2 regions of the Pilosibacter rotomagensis genome follow, and region 2 is predicted to be linked to the other one. Evidence: a T-box and tRNA genes for the amino acid it is inferred to sense, from the RefSeq annotation. Region 2 holds a T-box; the other holds one or more tRNA genes.
What was found. The T-box of region 2 lies ahead of pheS (phenylalanine--tRNA ligase subunit alpha). A T-box ahead of a tRNA ligase gene usually reads a tRNA of that ligase, here a tRNA-Phe.

Region 1 (8,279 bases), 1.6 Mb from region 2:
GCGTCAAAGCCTACCGAAGAATATCAAACTCCGAATGCCATACAGATGATGTACGGGAGTCAGACGGCACGAGATAAGTTGGGTCGTCAAAAGGGAAAGAGCCCAGACCTGCAGCTAAGGTCCCAAAGTGTGTGTTAAGTGGAAAAGGATGTGGGATTTCAAAGACAACTAGGATGTTGGCTCAGAAGCAGCCACACATTCAAAGAGTGCGTAATAGCTCACTAGTCGAGAGGTCCTGCGCCGAAAATGTCCGGGGCTGAAACACAACACCGAAGCTCAGGAATGACTTAGGTCATTGGTAGAGGAGCATTCTTAAAGGGGCGAAGCAGTACCGATAAGGAGCTGTGGACTTTTAGGAAGAGAGAATGCCGGAATGAGTAGCGAGATGGAGGTGGGAATCCTCCAGGCCGAATATCTAAGGTTTCCAGGGTAAAGCTGATCTGCCCTGGGTAAGTCGGGGCCTAAGGCAAGGCTGAGAAGCGTAGCTGATGGACAACAGGTTTAGATTCCTGTACCACATGATATCAGAACTGTGGGGACGCAGAGGGATAAGATGACCGGGGAACAGAACTCCGGGCAAGCGTAGGAGGTGTCAGGCAGGCAAATCCGCCTGACAAGCCAAAGACGTGACGCGGACCGAACCAAAGTAGGGAAGCATCTGATTCCAGCTGCCGAGAAAAGCCGCTATTGTGTATCATGTGCCCGTACCGTAAACCGACACAGGTGGATGAGGAGAGAATCCTAAGGCCGGCGGGAGAAGCATTGTTAAGGAACTCGGCAAAATGACCCCGTAACTTCGGGATAAGGGGTGCCAGAGAGATCTGGCCGCAGAGAATAGGCTCAAGCAACTGTTTAGCAAAAACACAGGTCTATGCGAAACCGTAAGGTGATGTATATGGGCTGACGCCTGCCCGGTGCTGGAAGGTTAAGAGGAGAGGTTAGAGCAATCGAAGCTTTGAATTGAAGCCCCAGTAAACGGCGGCCGTAACTATAACGGTCCTAAGGTAGCGAAATTCCTTGTCGGGTAAGTTCCGACCCGCACGAAAGGCGTAATGATTTGAGCGCTGTCTCGACAATGCACCCGGTGAAATTGAAATACCAGTGAAGATGCTGGTTACCTGCGCCAGGACGGAAAGACCCCATGGAGCTTTACTCCAGCTTGATACTGGGATTCGGTAATGCATGCACAGGATAGGTGGGAGGCTACGAGTACGGAACTCCGGTTTCGTATGAGCCGCTGTTGGGATACCACCCTTGCGTTACTGGGTTTCTAACCATGGTCCATGATCTGGATCGGGGACAATGTCAGGTGGGGAGTTTGACTGGGGCGGTCGCCTCCGAAAGGGTATCGGAGGCGCTCAAAGGTTCCCTCAGAATGGTTGGAAACCATTCGAAGAGTGCAAAGGCAGAAGGGAGCTTGACTGCGAGACCGACGGGTCGAGCAGGTAGGAAACTAGGACTTAGTGATCCGGTGGTATGAAAGTGGGATTGCCATCGCTCAACGGATAAAAGCTACCCTGGGGATAACAGGCTTATCACTCCCAAGAGTTCACATCGACGGAGTGGTTTGGCACCTCGATGTCGGCTCATCGCATCCTGGGGCTGAAGTAGGTCCCAAGGGTTGGGCTGTTCGCCCATTAAAGCGGTACGCGAGCTGGGTTCAGAACGTCGTGAGACAGTTCGGTCCCTATCCGGCGCAGGCGGAGGATATTTGAGAGGAGCTGTCCTTAGTACGAGAGGACCGGGATGGACGGACCGCTGGTGTACCGGTTGAGCTGCTAAGCTCATGGCCGGGTAGCCAAGTCTGGCAGGGATAAACGCTGAAGGCATCTAAGCGTGAAGCCCCCCTCAAGATGAGATATCCCATTCGTTAAGAAGTAAGACCCCTTGAAGACGACGAGGTAGATAGGGCAGAGGTGGAAGTGCAGCAATGCATGGAGCTGACTGTTACTAATCGGTCGAGGGCTTATCCAGAAAGGTCAAGTGAAGATTCGAAGGTTGATGGAGTTCAGTATGTGATTTTGAAGGTATGTTAAATACCTTGTATGGCCCGGTGGCTCAGCTGGTTAGAGCGCCGCCCTGTCACGGCGGAGGTCGTGGGTTCGAATCCCATCCGGGTCGCGCATACATGGTTTTGTATGTATTTATTTTTAAATATGGGATCTTAGCTCAGCTGGGAGAGCATCTGCCTTACAAGCAGAGGGTCATAGGTTCGAGCCCTATAGGTCCCACTTTTAAAGATATGCCGATGTGGCTCAATTGGCAGAGCAGCTGATTTGTAATCAGCAGGTTATCGGTTCGAGTCCGATCATCGGCTTTTAGTTTCAAAAACTAAATAATTCTTATGGGCGGATTCCCGAGTGGCCAAAGGGGACAGACTGTAAATCTGCTGCAACTTGCTTCGGTGGTTCGAATCCACCTCCGCCCATTAAAATAGGTATTGATTTTTCGATATTTATTGTGTATAATAATAAGGTATCGCGGGGTGGAGCAGTCTGGAAGCTCGTCGGGCTCATAACCCGAAGGTCGTAGGTTCAAATCCTGCCCCCGCAATTATGCCCAGATAGCTCAGTTGGTAGAGCAGAGGACTGAAAATCCTCGTGTCGCTGGTTCGATTCCAGCTTTGGGCATTACAACTTAATAGTTGTATGGGATATTAGCTCAGTCGGTAGAGCACTTGACTTTTAATCAAGTTGTCCGGGGTTCGAATCCCCGATGTCTCATTAAGTTGCGGAAGCCGAGAGGTTTCCGTTTTTTCGTATTCTAAAGTTTGCTAAAAAAGAGGTTGCTGCACATTCACACAGCAACCTCTTTTTTAGGTTAAAGTATATGTTGTTGAAAGTCGAAGATCAGTTTGATTTTGTCGGAATGAACTGTGCAATGCGTCCGGCGAAATCAGCGATATTCTGAGTCTGAAGGATCACACGGCCAGGACCGGTAAGCTTTGTGAGGAAGAGACCTTCGCCGCCGAAGAAGATGTTTCCAAGGCCTTTGATCGTCTCAACTTCATATTTTAAGGTTTTCTCGAACGCAACGATATTTCCTGTATCAACTTTGATCACTTCGCCCGGTGCGAGCTGTTTCTCGACAACATCGCCGTCGATTTCGAGAAAGGCCATTCCGGAACCGGAGATGGATTCAAGGATGAAGCCTTCGCCGCCAAACAGTCCGGAAGTAAATTTCTTTGTGAAGGTGACATCAAGATTTACAGAATCCTGTGCGCAGAGGAATGCACCTTTCTGGCAGATCATGCCGCCGTTTTCTGCCGCGTCGATCGGAAGAACCTGACCAGGTACAGTTGACGCAAATGCGATCGTGGCACCCGGAGCATCCGCACGGTAGGTAGCCATAAACATGGATTCACCGGCAAACATGCGGCCAAGACCTTTCATAAATCCGCCGCGTGTGTTTGTGGACATGGAAATCCCTTCAGACATCCAGGACATTCCGCCGGACTGTGTGTACATAGTTTCGCCTGGAGCATCAAATTTGATCTCAACTGCAGGGATAGTTGTGCCAATAATTCTGTATTTCATAGAATCCTCTCTTTCTGGCGTATTGAACGATGAAAATACGCTTGTATTGCTGTATCCAAAAGATACACAAGGGTGAACAAATATATTATATCATACTCTGCCGATAGTTACAGAAGAGATACTGGAATGAAATTTACGATGAAAAATCCTGTTTATGAAAATAACAAAATGATAACATGTTTACAGTTTCCTTAAATATGGGGGTGCTCGCTTGTGTGAAAAAATTATGGATGATAGAATATCGGTAACAAGTTCAGTGACAGGCGAGTTCAGTTTTTTGAAAAGAAGGTGGCAAGGTGAAAAAGATTTGGATGATGGCGGCAGCTTTAGGACTGGGAATCTGGCTGACAGGGTGTTCGCCGGCTTTTGTTCCGGTAGAAGATCCGAGTGAGCCACAGACAGAGGAACGAAATAGTCCTGAAATGGAAAAAGATGATCAGAGGGAAGATCTGGCCTTTCAGCCACTTTCGGAGGAAGAACGTCGGTGGATCGTAACAGAATTGGAATCCTTTGATGGAGATCATAAATTTTCGGATATGGATCCGGAAAAGGCAGCATCCTGCGGCGGAGAGATCCGGGATGCGTATGATTTTGTTGGACGGGAGACGGAAAATGGTTACGGGTATGTCCTGGGATTTCGAAAAGGCAAGGAGGATCCATTACAAGATCTCAGCATTTACAGCATTGATGATGTGATCGAGGCTGAAAAGTGGAACGAGGACGAAAGTATTTTTGAAAAAGTATATACTTTTGAAAATGTTTATGAAATGTATTACACGGAAGCAAAGGATGTTCTGTTTTTTGTTCCGAGCGGAATGGAAGAATCGGAAGAACTCAGAAAAGCATTTACATACAGCCTCTGTGACGGTGACGAGGGGGTCCGGTATCTGGAGACTGTAAAGGAGCGCGGCGTGCGGATGTCACCACCGGAGGACGGCGGATATCTTACCGTCCGAAGATTTGAAGATGCAGAGGTACTGGAGGAATATATTCCTTTGACTGAGGATCAGGAGAAAGAGATCACCGGCTCGGATGAGATCATTGATCCGGTAATGTATGGAATAGATGGGATCACATATACGGCAAGCCAGGAAATTTATGAGTCAGAAAACCCGGATCCGGATGAGATCACGGTTCCGGCATTAAGAATTGCTGAGGAAAAATGTGAATTTCAGACGGTAGGAACGGAAGACATGAAAGAAATTACGAGTGCGGAACTTGAGGTAATCCCGATTTCCAAAGAGCTGGAGAAAGAGAAAGGCTTGGAGAGCAAAGATTCTGCTGACGTGGAAGCTGACTCGGAAGTCGTGGGAATATCCGAGACGCTGCAGGATCCGGAATTGTTAAAAAGGCTGGAGGAGATCCTGTCGGGGGCATCTTTTGATGAAGCGAAAGAATGTCCGTATAACGGGATCCTGACGCTTACAAAGGCGGATGGGACACAGATAACGGTGAGACTGGCATCGGACGGATGCGATTCGATGGTTTACGGCAGCTACAGTTTTTATCAGGCAGCCGGGGATGAAGTCGCGGAAATTTGGTATATGTTTCCGGAGGTAAAAGCGGAGCTTGTAAAGTAAGCCGGCATTTGTAGCATTGACACTTCTTATGGAATACAGACAGATATTAGACTGGGTGAACAAAGAAGACTGGAGTGCATTATTGGATGTAGTACCGTTCATGTTTCTGCCGTTGGGTATATATGTGGTTGTTATGCTGTTGTCAAATGCGCTACTTGTCAGATTTATAAACAAAAAATCAGGGAACTGTTCCGGGGGGGGGCTGCGCAAATAAATTTTACCAATTGATCGAATTGGAAGGAGTATCATCATGAAAGAGAACAGAAAATTATTGAAAGAAGTGCTGAAGGACATCCGGCACGATATGACGGATGAGGAAGTTTTGAACCTTTTAGCAGACAGTAAGATTTCAGTCAGTCCTGAAAAAGAGAAAGAAAAGTACACACTCGGGCAGCGGGCAGCTGACACGATCGCAAAATTTGCAGGCAGTTGGGCGTTTATATTTTCCTTTACAGGTGGGCTGATCCTGTGGATGGTCATCAACACGATTCTTGCGTCAAAAGCGTTTGACGCATATCCGTTTATCCTGCTGAACCTTGTCCTGTCCTGCGTTGCAGCCATTCAGGCACCGCTGATCATGATGAGTCAGAACCGACAGGAGGAAAAAGACCGCCGGCGTGCTGAAAACGATTATAAGGTAAACCTGAAAACCGAGATCATGATTGAAGACCTCCATGATAAGGTGAATGCGATTCTTATCAGACAGTCGCAGATCGAGAAACTTCTCTCGGAGCAAAAAGAGAAAAATACTTTATAACGAATGTGGATTCGAATTTGACGGGCAATTTCCAGTTCGTTTGCAGTCAGATGGGAAACAGGAGAATAAAAATTTTGAATTACAGAAAAGAAAAACAGCCGGGACTTTTAGAACGGCTGACAGAATATGCGGGATCGGATGCGTATCCATTTCATATGCCGGGACATAAAAGACGGGAGATTCCGGATGGGATCCCGGGGGGATTTCCGGACCCGTATGGGATCGATATCACGGAGATCGATGGGTTTGACAACCTGCATCATGCGGAAGGAATTTTGAAGGACGCCATGGATGAGGCGGCTGCGATCTACGGGGCGGACCGGTCCTGGTATCTTGTGAATGGGAGTACATGCGGGATTTTAAGTGCAGTTTTTGCGACTACGGAAAACGGCGGAAAGATCCTGACAGCGAGAAACTGTCATAAGGCGGTGTACCATGCGATCTGCCTGAACCGGCTGGAGGCTGAATATCTGTATCCGGAGGAGATCACGGAATTCGGGATCAATGGAGGAATCTGTGCGGAGGACGTGAGAAAAGCGCTTGAAAAGGATGCGATGCGCTGTGCGGGAAATTCGGGGGATGTGAGAGGAAAAATCACGAAAATCCAGGCAGTGCTCATCACATCTCCAACCTATGAAGGCGTGGTGTCGGATATCCGGGCGATCGCGGATGCGGCTCATGAATACGGGATCCCGTTGATCGTCGATGAGGCGCATGGGGCGCATCTGGAGTATGCAGATCAGTGTCACGGCTTTCCGAAATCGGCGCTGGAATACGGGGCGGATCTTGTGATCCAGAGCCTTCATAAAACGCTGCCGTCCTTTACCCAGACGGCAATCCTGCATGTGAAGGGAAAACTTGTGGATCAGGACAGAGTTTCGAGGTATTTGTCCATGTTTCAGACGTCCAGCCCGTCATACCTTTTTATGGCTGGGATGGAGCGGTGCATCTGGTATATGGACGGGGACGGAAGAAATGAGATGGTCCGGTATGAGGAAAGACTGGAGCACTTTATGGAGCGGATGGAAGGACTTCAGGTACTTGAGATCCTGGACCGGGAAATCTGTGGGAAATATCGGACGGTGATCGGATGGGATCCGTCGAAGATCGTGGTTTCCACGATGCGCGCAGAGGAGTTTCACGGGGAAGAGCTGGCGGAGACACTGAGGAGAAAATACCATCTTGAGATGGAGATGACAGCGCCGGAGTATGTGATCGCGATGACGTCGCTGATGGACACGGAAGAAGGATTTGAGCGGCTTGGAACGGCGCTGCTGGAGATTGACGGGGCATTGAGACACTGCGTGGAGCATGAACAGCAAAAAGAAAAAGGTGAGTCAAAGGAAAAAGAAAGATGTGAGACTCCAGAAGTCACGGAATCCAAAGTTTTGCACCCAGTCAGGAGAATGCTCATCTGCGAGGCGATGAATGCCGATACGGAGCGCACAGCGCTTCAGGATACGGTCGGAAAGGTATCTGCGGAGTTTGTGTATCTGTATCCGCCGGGAATCCCGATCATCGCGCCGGGAGAGGTCTTCACGGATGCGATCGTGGAGAAGATCGTGGCGTACAAGGCAGCAGGACTTCTTGTCCAGGGGCCGGCTGATCCGGATACGGACGTGATCTTAACATGTCAGACGCCAGGGCTTGTTCATAAAGGATGCTGAGGAAAAAGGAAAACGTTAGTAATTCAAGTGCATAAGAGGTGGCTGCATCCGAAATGAAGAGGCTTATCAGGCAAGAATATTTCCCAGGAGACAAATTTTTGTTACTTTAAAAGGATAAGAATTATCGAGCGAGGATGGAAACAACGGTTGCACGAGACCTCTGATTTTGATACAATGAAAAGATAGAACCTGAAAAATGGTTGTAAAAGTTCGATCGAAAAGTCTTATCTGACTGGGATAAAAATTATAATACAGAAGGCTGAGAGAAACAAATGGGCAGGATATATTATCTTCTTGGAAAGAGCGCGACAGGAAAAGATACACTGTATAAGGAAATCCTGAAATGGAGACCAAAGCTGCGGACGGTGACGATGTATACAACAAGACCGATCCGGGAAGGCGAGACGGACGGAGTGGAATATTTCTTTACCGACCGCGAGGAGCTGGAGCGGCAGCTGGCTTCCGGAAAGGTGATCGAGTCGAGAACTTATCAGACGATCGCCGGTCCGTGGACTTACTATACAGTGGATGACGGGCAGTTTGATGTTGCCGACGACGAGTCCTGTCTTATGATCGGGACACTGGAATCTTACGAGAAGATGTGTGCCTATTTTGAAGCGGGAAAGATGGTTCCGGTCTATATCGAGGTCCCGGATGGGATCCGGCTTCTCAGGGCCGTCAAACGCGAGGAAAACCAGAAAAAGCCGAATTATCGGGAAGTCTGCCGGAGATACCTTGC
Region 2 (8,279 bases):
ATGAGCCCGACAAACGGCGGCTACACAAGGCTTGAGTTCTCCATCCCGTCCAGAGGTCTCATCGGTTACCGCGGTGAGTTTATGACAGATACAAAGGGTAACGGTATCTTAAATACAAGCTTTGACGGATATGCTCCGTTCAAGGGTGAGTTAAGCTACAGAAAGACGGGTTCCCTGATCGCATTCGAGGCTGGTGAGTCCATCACTTACGGTCTGTTCAACGCTCAGGAGAGAGGTACTCTGTTCATCGGACCTGGTGTAAAGGTTTACTCCGGTATGGTCGTCGGACAGAGCCCGAAGGCAGAGGATATCGAGATCAACGTCTGCAAGACAAAGAAGCTGACAAATACACGTTCCTCCAGCGCGGACGAGGCATTAAAGCTTGTTCCGCCGAAGATCATGAGCCTGGAGCAGTGCTTAGACTTCATCGATACCGACGAGCTTCTTGAGATCACACCGACGAGTCTTCGTATCAGAAAGAAGATCCTCGATCCGACTCTCAGAAAGAGAGCAATGATCAGCAAGAAGAGCCAGATGTAATCTGATCCGGAACGAATTGAGATACAAGTGAAGAGGGGATTGCGAAGACGCAGCGTGATCTCTGAAAATAGAAAGAGAAAGCAGGATCGCTTCCGCAGGTTGATTTGTGGGGCGGTCCTGCTTTTTTCGAACAGATGGCCTGCATTGGCAGATGATCGAGCGAGCGTGAAAGAGCTGGATTTGCGGTTTGCGCGAGCTGGTCTATGAAAGAGGGAGAATTATGATACATATTCTTATCAGTGCCTGTCTCATCGGTGAGAACTGCAAGTGGGATGGGACGAACAATCGGAATCAGGGTGTGCTTGAGTTTATGAAAAAGATGGAGGGAAAGGCCGAGTTCCATCCGGTCTGTCCGGAACAGCTGGGCGGTCTTCCGACTCCGCGTGCGGCTTCCGAGATCCATATGCCGGATGAGGCGGTGATCAATACGGAGGGCGAGGATGTGACGGGAGAGTTTCTTCTCGGTGCGGATGCGGCATTGCAGACAGCGAAGAAGTATGGATGTGAGATCGCGATCCTGAAGGATAGAAGTCCGTCCTGCGGATCGAATGGGGTTTATGATGGGAGTTTTTCGCATAAGCTGCGTGAGGGAATGGGGAAGACGGCGGCGGTGTTGGCCGGGTATGGGTTGAAGGTGTATGGGGAGAGCCAGATGGAGCTTCTGGAGAAAGAGTTGATGGGGGATTGATTGGCGAGAGGGACGCGGTGAGCTTCCGGGCAGGGGCGCTGGGGATGCGGGGAGGGTTCCACTAGGCCTGCGTGAGACTGCTAAGGGCGGACGAGTGGAGGTAGCCAGCGCCTTTTATATAGGAATTTTCTGAACTGAAAATTCCGTATGATACAGTAGCGGTCGCGGATTTTGCCGATTCGGAATGCGAAGCATCGGCAAAATCCTGTCACAGTGCGCAGGCAGGAAGGCCTGCGTACTGTGACACAACTCGCTGCGCTCAGACAAGTGTTATCGCTTGTCCAACGCAGTCACCCGCGGGCCAAGAGGAACCAGCTCCCCGGATCATGCGCCCCTGCCCGGAAGCTCACCGCTGTTGGTTGGCGTGAGATGATAAATGCAGAGGGTTCGAAAGGCATGGAAACGTTGTGAACGTGTTTCCATGCCTTTCTAGGTTTTGTAGAATTTAGTTTGCATCGATTGGTTTTACATTTTGAGTTCTACAGTTTGCTTGCCCGCTCCTTGATGTTCTGGTGGAAGTTGATGATCTGGTGATCATATTCTTCGTTCATGAGTGGGGAGGTGATCATGAAGTCGGCGGTCGCGCGGTTGTTGGCGATCGGGATATCGTAGACCTGGGCGATGCGGAGGAGAGCTTTTACGTCCGGGTCATGTGGCTGGGCTGTGAGGGGATCGGAGAAGAATACGACGAAATCGATGCGCCCTTCGACGATTTTTGCGCCGATCTGCTGGTCTCCTCCGAGAGGACCGCTGTTGTAGCCTTTGACCGGGAGACCGGTGGCTTCGGTGATCATTCTGGCGGTTGTTCCTGTGCCGCAGAGAAAGTGTCCCTTTAAGATTTCTTTGTTTGCTTCGCACCAGTCGATCATTTCATGCTTTTTGCTGTCATGGGCGATCAGGGCGATGTTTTTTTGTTTTCCGATGGTTAATGTCAGAAAATCCATAGGAATCCTCCTTTTCTTGAGGTTGTTTTTCGTTTGTTTTGCGGGCAGATCATATATAAATTCCATGGAATGGAATATTAACAGATTATTCCTGCCTATAAACTGATGATGCCATAAATGGCTGGATGTGTCAAGAAAGTGAGAGAAAATTTCGCTGAAGTTTTACACTTATTATGCGGGGACAGTGTCTGTTAGAAGGTTTGGGCGGGAAACTGCGTTGCGTGCAGCTTTGGTGCTGATTTTGCCTCTGCCCCGGTGAGACTTGACAAACCAGTGGGAATGTGCTACCATCGACCATGTGTGAAACGCAATGACAGAGACAGTACAGGAGAGTTCCGGTATGACAGAGAGAAGGTTCACCGGCTGAAAGACCTTCCGAAGGAAACTTTTGTAAATTCACTCTTGAGCAGCCTGTGCGAAAGGGATCTAAGTAGTGCAGGACGGGAAGTCCCGTTACAGACATTTGAGTGCCGCATGAATGCATGCGGAATCTGGGTGGTACCACGGAGAGTCAGCTTCGTCCCATGGCGGGACGGAGTTTTTTTTGTCCTCGCACTGATAGAATGTAAAACCATACCGAAAGAATGAGGTGGACTATGGAAGAGAAGATCAAAGCACTGAAGGAGCAGATGGAAGCCGCTCTCGGCAGTGTACAGTCCAAGGAACAGCTTGGTGAGTTCTGGCAGAGCTTCCTTGGCAAGAAAGGCAGCATCGCAGACCTGATGAAGGGTCTTGGAAGTGTTCCGAAGGAGGAGCGCCCGAACGTCGGAAAGACGATCAATGAATTTAAGAACCAGGTAGAAGCCCGCTACCAGGAAATGAAGAATAAGATGGATGAGCTGGAGCTCGCAGCCCGCAATAAGAGCGAGCAGGTCGATATCACGATGCCTGCAAAGATGCGTCCGGCCGGAGGTCTCCATCCGCTTACCGTAACAGAGAATGAGATGATCGATGTTTTCGCAGGAATGGGCTTCGAGATCTTCGACGGTCCGGAGATCGAGGATGACGACCACAACTTCACAAGATTAAACGTTGCGAAGAATCATCCGGCGAGAGATATGCAGGATACGTTCTATGTAGCGGAAGATATCTTACTCCGTACCCATACAAGCCCGGGACAGATCCGTGTGATGGATGCGAAGAAGCCGCCGATCAAGATGCTGGCACCGGGACGTGTATTCCGTTCCGACAGTGATGCGACTCACTCCCCGATGTTCCACCAGATGGAAGGCCTTGTTGTCGATAAGAAGATCACGCTCTGCGACCTTCAGGGTATGCTCGACAAGTTTGTACAGGCGATCTTCGGCAGCAACGTAAAGACACGTCTCCGCCCGAGCTATTTCCCGTTCACGGAGCCGAGCGTTGAGGTCGATGTCAGCTGCTTCGAGTGCGGCGGAAAAGGCTGCCCGCTCTGCAAGCACACCGGCTGGATCGAGGTATTAGGTGGCGGTATCGTACACCACAAGGTTCTTGAGAACTGCGGCATCGACCCGAATGAATATTCCGGTCTCGCTTTTGGTATCGGTATCGAGCGTATCGCCATGTTAAAATACGGTATTAACAACATCAACCTGCTTTATGAGAATGATCTTCGTTTCCTGAAGCAGTTCAAAGGCTAATAAGGGAGGGAGAAGATCATGAAAGTACCATTTAGTTGGCTGAAAGAATATGTTGACATTGATGTCACTGCCCAGGAGCTGGAAGACAAGCTCTTTGGCTGTGGATTTGAGGTAGAGGAACTGATCGATCTCTCCGCTGAGATCGACCGTGTCGTTGTCGGCGTCGTAAAGGAATGCGAGCCAATCGAGGGAACACACCTCTTCAAGTGTAAAGTAGACTGCGGCGAGTATGGAAATGATATCCAGATCCTCACAGGTGCTCCGAACGTCTACGCAGGCATGCACACACCGGCGGCTCTTGATAATTCCACACTGCCGGGCGGCATCAAGATCAAGGCAAAACCGATGCGCGGCATCGAGTCAAACGGTATGCTCTGCTCCGGTGAAGAGCTCGGCTTAAACGATGACCTGTATCCGGGCGCTGAGGTTTACGGTCTCCTGGATCTTCCGAAGGACACCGTTCCGGGAACTGATATCGCAAAGGTTGTTGGTCTCGACGACTACATCTTCGATATCTCCGTAACGGCAAACCGTGCAGACTGCCAGTCTGTTCTCGGTATTGCGAGAGAAGTTGCAGCAGTTCTTGATAAACCGCTGAAAATGCCGGCTCTCGACTACAAACAGAGCGATTATAAATATGAAAATCTTGATATTAAAGTAGAGGCACAGGATCTCTGCCCGCGCTACTTAGGACATGGCGTGAGAAACATCACTCCGGGCCAGTCCCCGAGATGGATGCGCCGTCATCTGGCTCTCTGCGGTCTCAGAAGCATCAGCAACGTGGTCGATATCACGAACTACGTAATGCTCGAGATCGGTCAGCCGATGCATGCATTCGATATGAGCACGTTGGAAAGCTCCCAGATCATCGTCCGCCGCGCAAAGCAGGATGAGATGATCCAGACACTTGACGGCAAGGAATTCAAGTTAAACGAGAATAACCTTGTGATCTGCGACGGAAGCAAGCCGGTTGCTCTTGCGGGTATCATGGGCGGAATGAACAGTGAGATCACAGAGAATACGACACAGCTTCTCTTTGAATCCGCAAAGTTCATGCGCGACAACATCCGTAAAACTGCGAGAAGTCTCGGACAGAACACAGACGCATCCAGCCACTACGAAAAAGGTATCGCGGAGTACACCGTTGAGATCGGTATGGCGCGTGCCCTTCACCTGATCGAGGAACTCGGCTGCGGCGAGATCACAGCGAGCGCATTCGATGTGGATGCGGGAGCACCGAAGGAAGGAAAGAAATTTACCGCAACATTGAGCGGCATCAATAAGATCCTCGGCATCGAGGTCCCGGCAGAGAATGTTCTCGACATTCTCCGCAGACTCAGCTTCGAGGTTGAGCGCGACGGCGATGTCATGACTGTCACAGCACCTCGCTACAGAGAGGATATCGAGGTTGGCGAGCCGGATCTTGCGGAGGAAGTCATCCGTGAGTACGGTTATGACCACATCGTTCCGACCTTCTTAAAGGATTCCGCAGTCACAAACGGCGGATTAAATCCGGCACAGAAGAGAAGAACAAAATTAAAACAGGTGATGGTATCCCAGGGTTACTATGAGGTTTCCACACTTGCATTCTACTCCGACGCAGACCTCGATGCACTCCACATCGCAGCGGATGCAAAAGAGCGCAATGTGATCCGCCTGTTAAACCCGATCACGACAAACCTTTCCATCATGCGCACCACACTGGCTCCGTCCATGTTAAATACAGTCGTTGAGAACGTGAAGAAAGGCAACACAGCCGGACGTTTCTTCGAGTATGCAAACGTATACTATCCGAAGGCACTTCCGCTCACAGAGCTCCCGAACGAGATCCCGCATGTCGGCTTCGCGGCATTTGGCGAGCAGGAAGATTTCTTCACTGTAAAGGGAACGATGGAAGAGCTTGCAGCTTCCTTCGGTGTAAGCTTTGAGTATGAGAGAGCGGAGGATGTTCCGTATCTCCATCCGGGAATCTCCGCGTATGTCCTCTGCGACGGCGAGCGCGTTGGTTCCTTCGGTAAGCTGGCAAACAGCGTTGCCGGTGAGTTAAAGCTTCCGAAAAACAGCAAGGCGAACAACCAGATCTACATCGGTGAGATCGACTTCGCAGCACTTTCTGCCCATATGCCGGAAGGTCTGCGCTACAAACCGATCTCCGAGTACGATACCGTGACCCGTGACCTCGCGATGGTCGTTGACGAGGAGACAAGCTGCGGCAGCCTGATCGATGAGATCAAGAAGGCATGCAAGCAGGTCGGAGATGTTGAACTCTTCGATATCTACCGCGGCGACCAGATCGGCAAGGGCAAGAAGAGCATGGCATTCAAGATCTCCTTCATCCCGGAGGACAAGGCACTTGATCCGACGGACGTCGAGCGCTTTGTAAAGAAGATCCTCGGAAACCTGAAGTTCCGTCTCGGTGCGGATATCCGATAAGTGACATAATACAGAACGGTCATTCCTGTGGGAGAAATCCTGCGGCGGATGGCCGTTTTTTGACCCCTAAGTCACGATCAGCGAATGATGTGCACTTGCAAGACGAGTGAGATTGATGCAAGCAGCCGCGCGCGGCACACTCCTTTATATGCCGGAAAATCAGTTCCGGCCCGGAAAATACGAGGATTGACAGCCATCCTATTTTATGTTATGATGACTTTAATTGTGGACAGGAGGTGTAGTCGGTGATTAGAATTATTCTGACGATTGTATTCGTTATCTTATGTATTGCAATGACAGTGATCGTGTTAATGCAGGAAGGAAAGACTTCCGGACTTGGTGCGATCAGCGGTGTGGCTGAGAGCTACTGGGGAAAAAATAAAGGTCGTTCTATGGAAGGCAACCTTGAGAAATTTACAAAAATTGCGGCAGTCCTGATTTTTGTACTTGCCCTGGTATTAAATTTAAAGGTAATCTAATTCTAAGATGACGAACACTCCTGCAGCGATCATTCCCGTGCAGGAGTGTTTTTGTTTAACACGAAGATCGGAAGCTGCACTGTCTGAGAACTGTCCGCAGGATCTATCCGGTTATTTGCGGCTGCCCGGCGTGAAGTCTGTGCCGGGAACTTTTGAAAAACTGTTTTTGATATGACAAGGAGAAGAATGGAAGAAACGTTAATGGAAGAGCGGAAACAGATGCTGCTGACCCTGATGAAGGATCCGACATATGTTCCGATGAAATTAAAAGAACTCGCGATGCTTCTCGGAGTTCCGAAGGAGCAGAGAAAAGATCTGGAAGAGGTCTTAAATGAACTGGTCGCTTCCGGCAAGGTCGGGATCTCGAAGAAGGGAAAGTACGCGAGATCCGAGGTGTTTGCGCAGACGGGGATCTTTTCAGCGCATCACAGAGGCTTTGGATTTGTGACGATCGAGGGACGCGACGGCGATCTCTTTGTCCCGCCGGATGATACCGGGGACGCGATGGACGGGGATACGGTCCAGGTCATTATTGATGAAAACGGAAGAGGCGGCCGCGCGGAGGCGAGAGTTTTAAAGGTATTAAAACATGCCAACGAGACGCTGATCGGTACCTTTGAAAAAAATAAAAGCTTTGGCTTTGTGATCCCCGACAATCCACGGATCACGATGGACATCTTTATCCCGCAGGGGAAAGAGAACGGCGCTGTCTCCGGACACAAGGTAGTCGTGAAACTGGACACATATGCGACCAGAAATAAGAATCCGGAGGGACATGTGCAGGAGATCCTCGGACATATCAATGACCCGGGAGTCGATATCCTGTCGATCGTCCGTGCCTACGGACTTCCGGAGGAGTTCCCGGAGGACGTGATGGAAGAAGTTTCCCATGCGCCGGAGGAACTCTCCGCAGACTATGTGGCGGAGGAGATCGGGAAGAACGGAAGAGTGGATCTCAGAGATGTCCCGATGGTGACGATCGACGGCGAGGACGCGAAAGACCTCGACGATGCGGTCAGTGTGTCGAAGGAGACGATCAACGGGGAGACGATCTACCATCTCGGAGTCCATATTGCGGATGTGAGTCACTATGTGAAGGAGGGGACGCCTCTCGATGCGGAGGCATATAAGCGCGGAACGAGCGTGTATCTCGTGGACCGTGTGATCCCGATGCTGCCGCACAGGCTCTCCAACGGGATCTGTTCCCTGAATGCGGGCTGCGACCGTCTGGCAATGAGCTGCCTCATGGATATTGATGAAAAAGGGATCATCGTGGGACATAAGATCTGTGAGTCGGTCGTCCGGATCGACCGCAGAATGACATACACGGCGGTGAATGCGATCCTGGAAGCAAAGAATGGGACTGAGGAACCGCAGACGGATGCGCCGGAGAAAGAGAAATCGAAGGAAAAAGCGGAATTTGCAAAGAAGTGCCTCGAAGAATATGCAGATTTCGTTCCGATGTTCCTGCTTCTCGACGAGACGGCCCGTGTGCTGAGGAAAAAGCGCATGGCGCGCGGTGCGGTCGACTTTGATTTCCCGGAGTGCAAGATCATCCTGGACGCAAAGGGACGCC

Region 1: it encodes a tRNA-Phe, which carries the amino acid that the T-box ahead of pheS (phenylalanine--tRNA ligase subunit alpha) is inferred to sense. The anticodon was not compared.

Annotation. Positions count from the first base shown of each region.
Region 1 is NZ_CM170323.1:15,489-23,767, forward strand. It holds rRNA gene ACI3EW_RS00070 (23S ribosomal RNA) at 1-1,974, shown strand, start outside; tRNA gene ACI3EW_RS00075 (tRNA-Asp) at 2,048-2,121, shown strand; tRNA gene ACI3EW_RS00080 (tRNA-Val) at 2,159-2,231, shown strand; tRNA gene ACI3EW_RS00085 (tRNA-Thr) at 2,245-2,317, shown strand; tRNA gene ACI3EW_RS00090 (tRNA-Tyr) at 2,347-2,428, shown strand; tRNA gene ACI3EW_RS00095 (tRNA-Met) at 2,480-2,553, shown strand; tRNA gene ACI3EW_RS00100 (tRNA-Phe) at 2,558-2,630, shown strand; tRNA gene ACI3EW_RS00105 (tRNA-Lys) at 2,651-2,723, shown strand; gene ACI3EW_RS00110 (TIGR00266 family protein) at 2,850-3,536, opposite strand; gene ACI3EW_RS00115 (hypothetical protein) at 3,833-5,116, shown strand; gene ACI3EW_RS00120 (DUF1003 domain-containing protein) at 5,367-5,873, shown strand; gene ACI3EW_RS00125 (aminotransferase class I/II-fold pyridoxal phosphate-dependent enzyme) at 5,948-7,540, shown strand; gene ACI3EW_RS00130 (nucleoside/nucleotide kinase family protein) at 7,813-8,279, shown strand, end outside.
Region 2 is NZ_CM170323.1:1,599,919-1,608,197, forward strand. It holds gene typA (translational GTPase TypA) at 1-540, shown strand, start outside; gene ACI3EW_RS07105 (2-thiouracil desulfurase family protein) at 761-1,228, shown strand; gene ACI3EW_RS07110 (methylglyoxal synthase) at 1,708-2,172, opposite strand; T-box leader at 2,474-2,700, shown strand; gene pheS (phenylalanine--tRNA ligase subunit alpha) at 2,769-3,791, shown strand; gene pheT (phenylalanine--tRNA ligase subunit beta) at 3,810-6,224, shown strand; gene secG (preprotein translocase subunit SecG) at 6,470-6,703, shown strand; gene rnr (ribonuclease R) at 6,890-8,279, shown strand, end outside.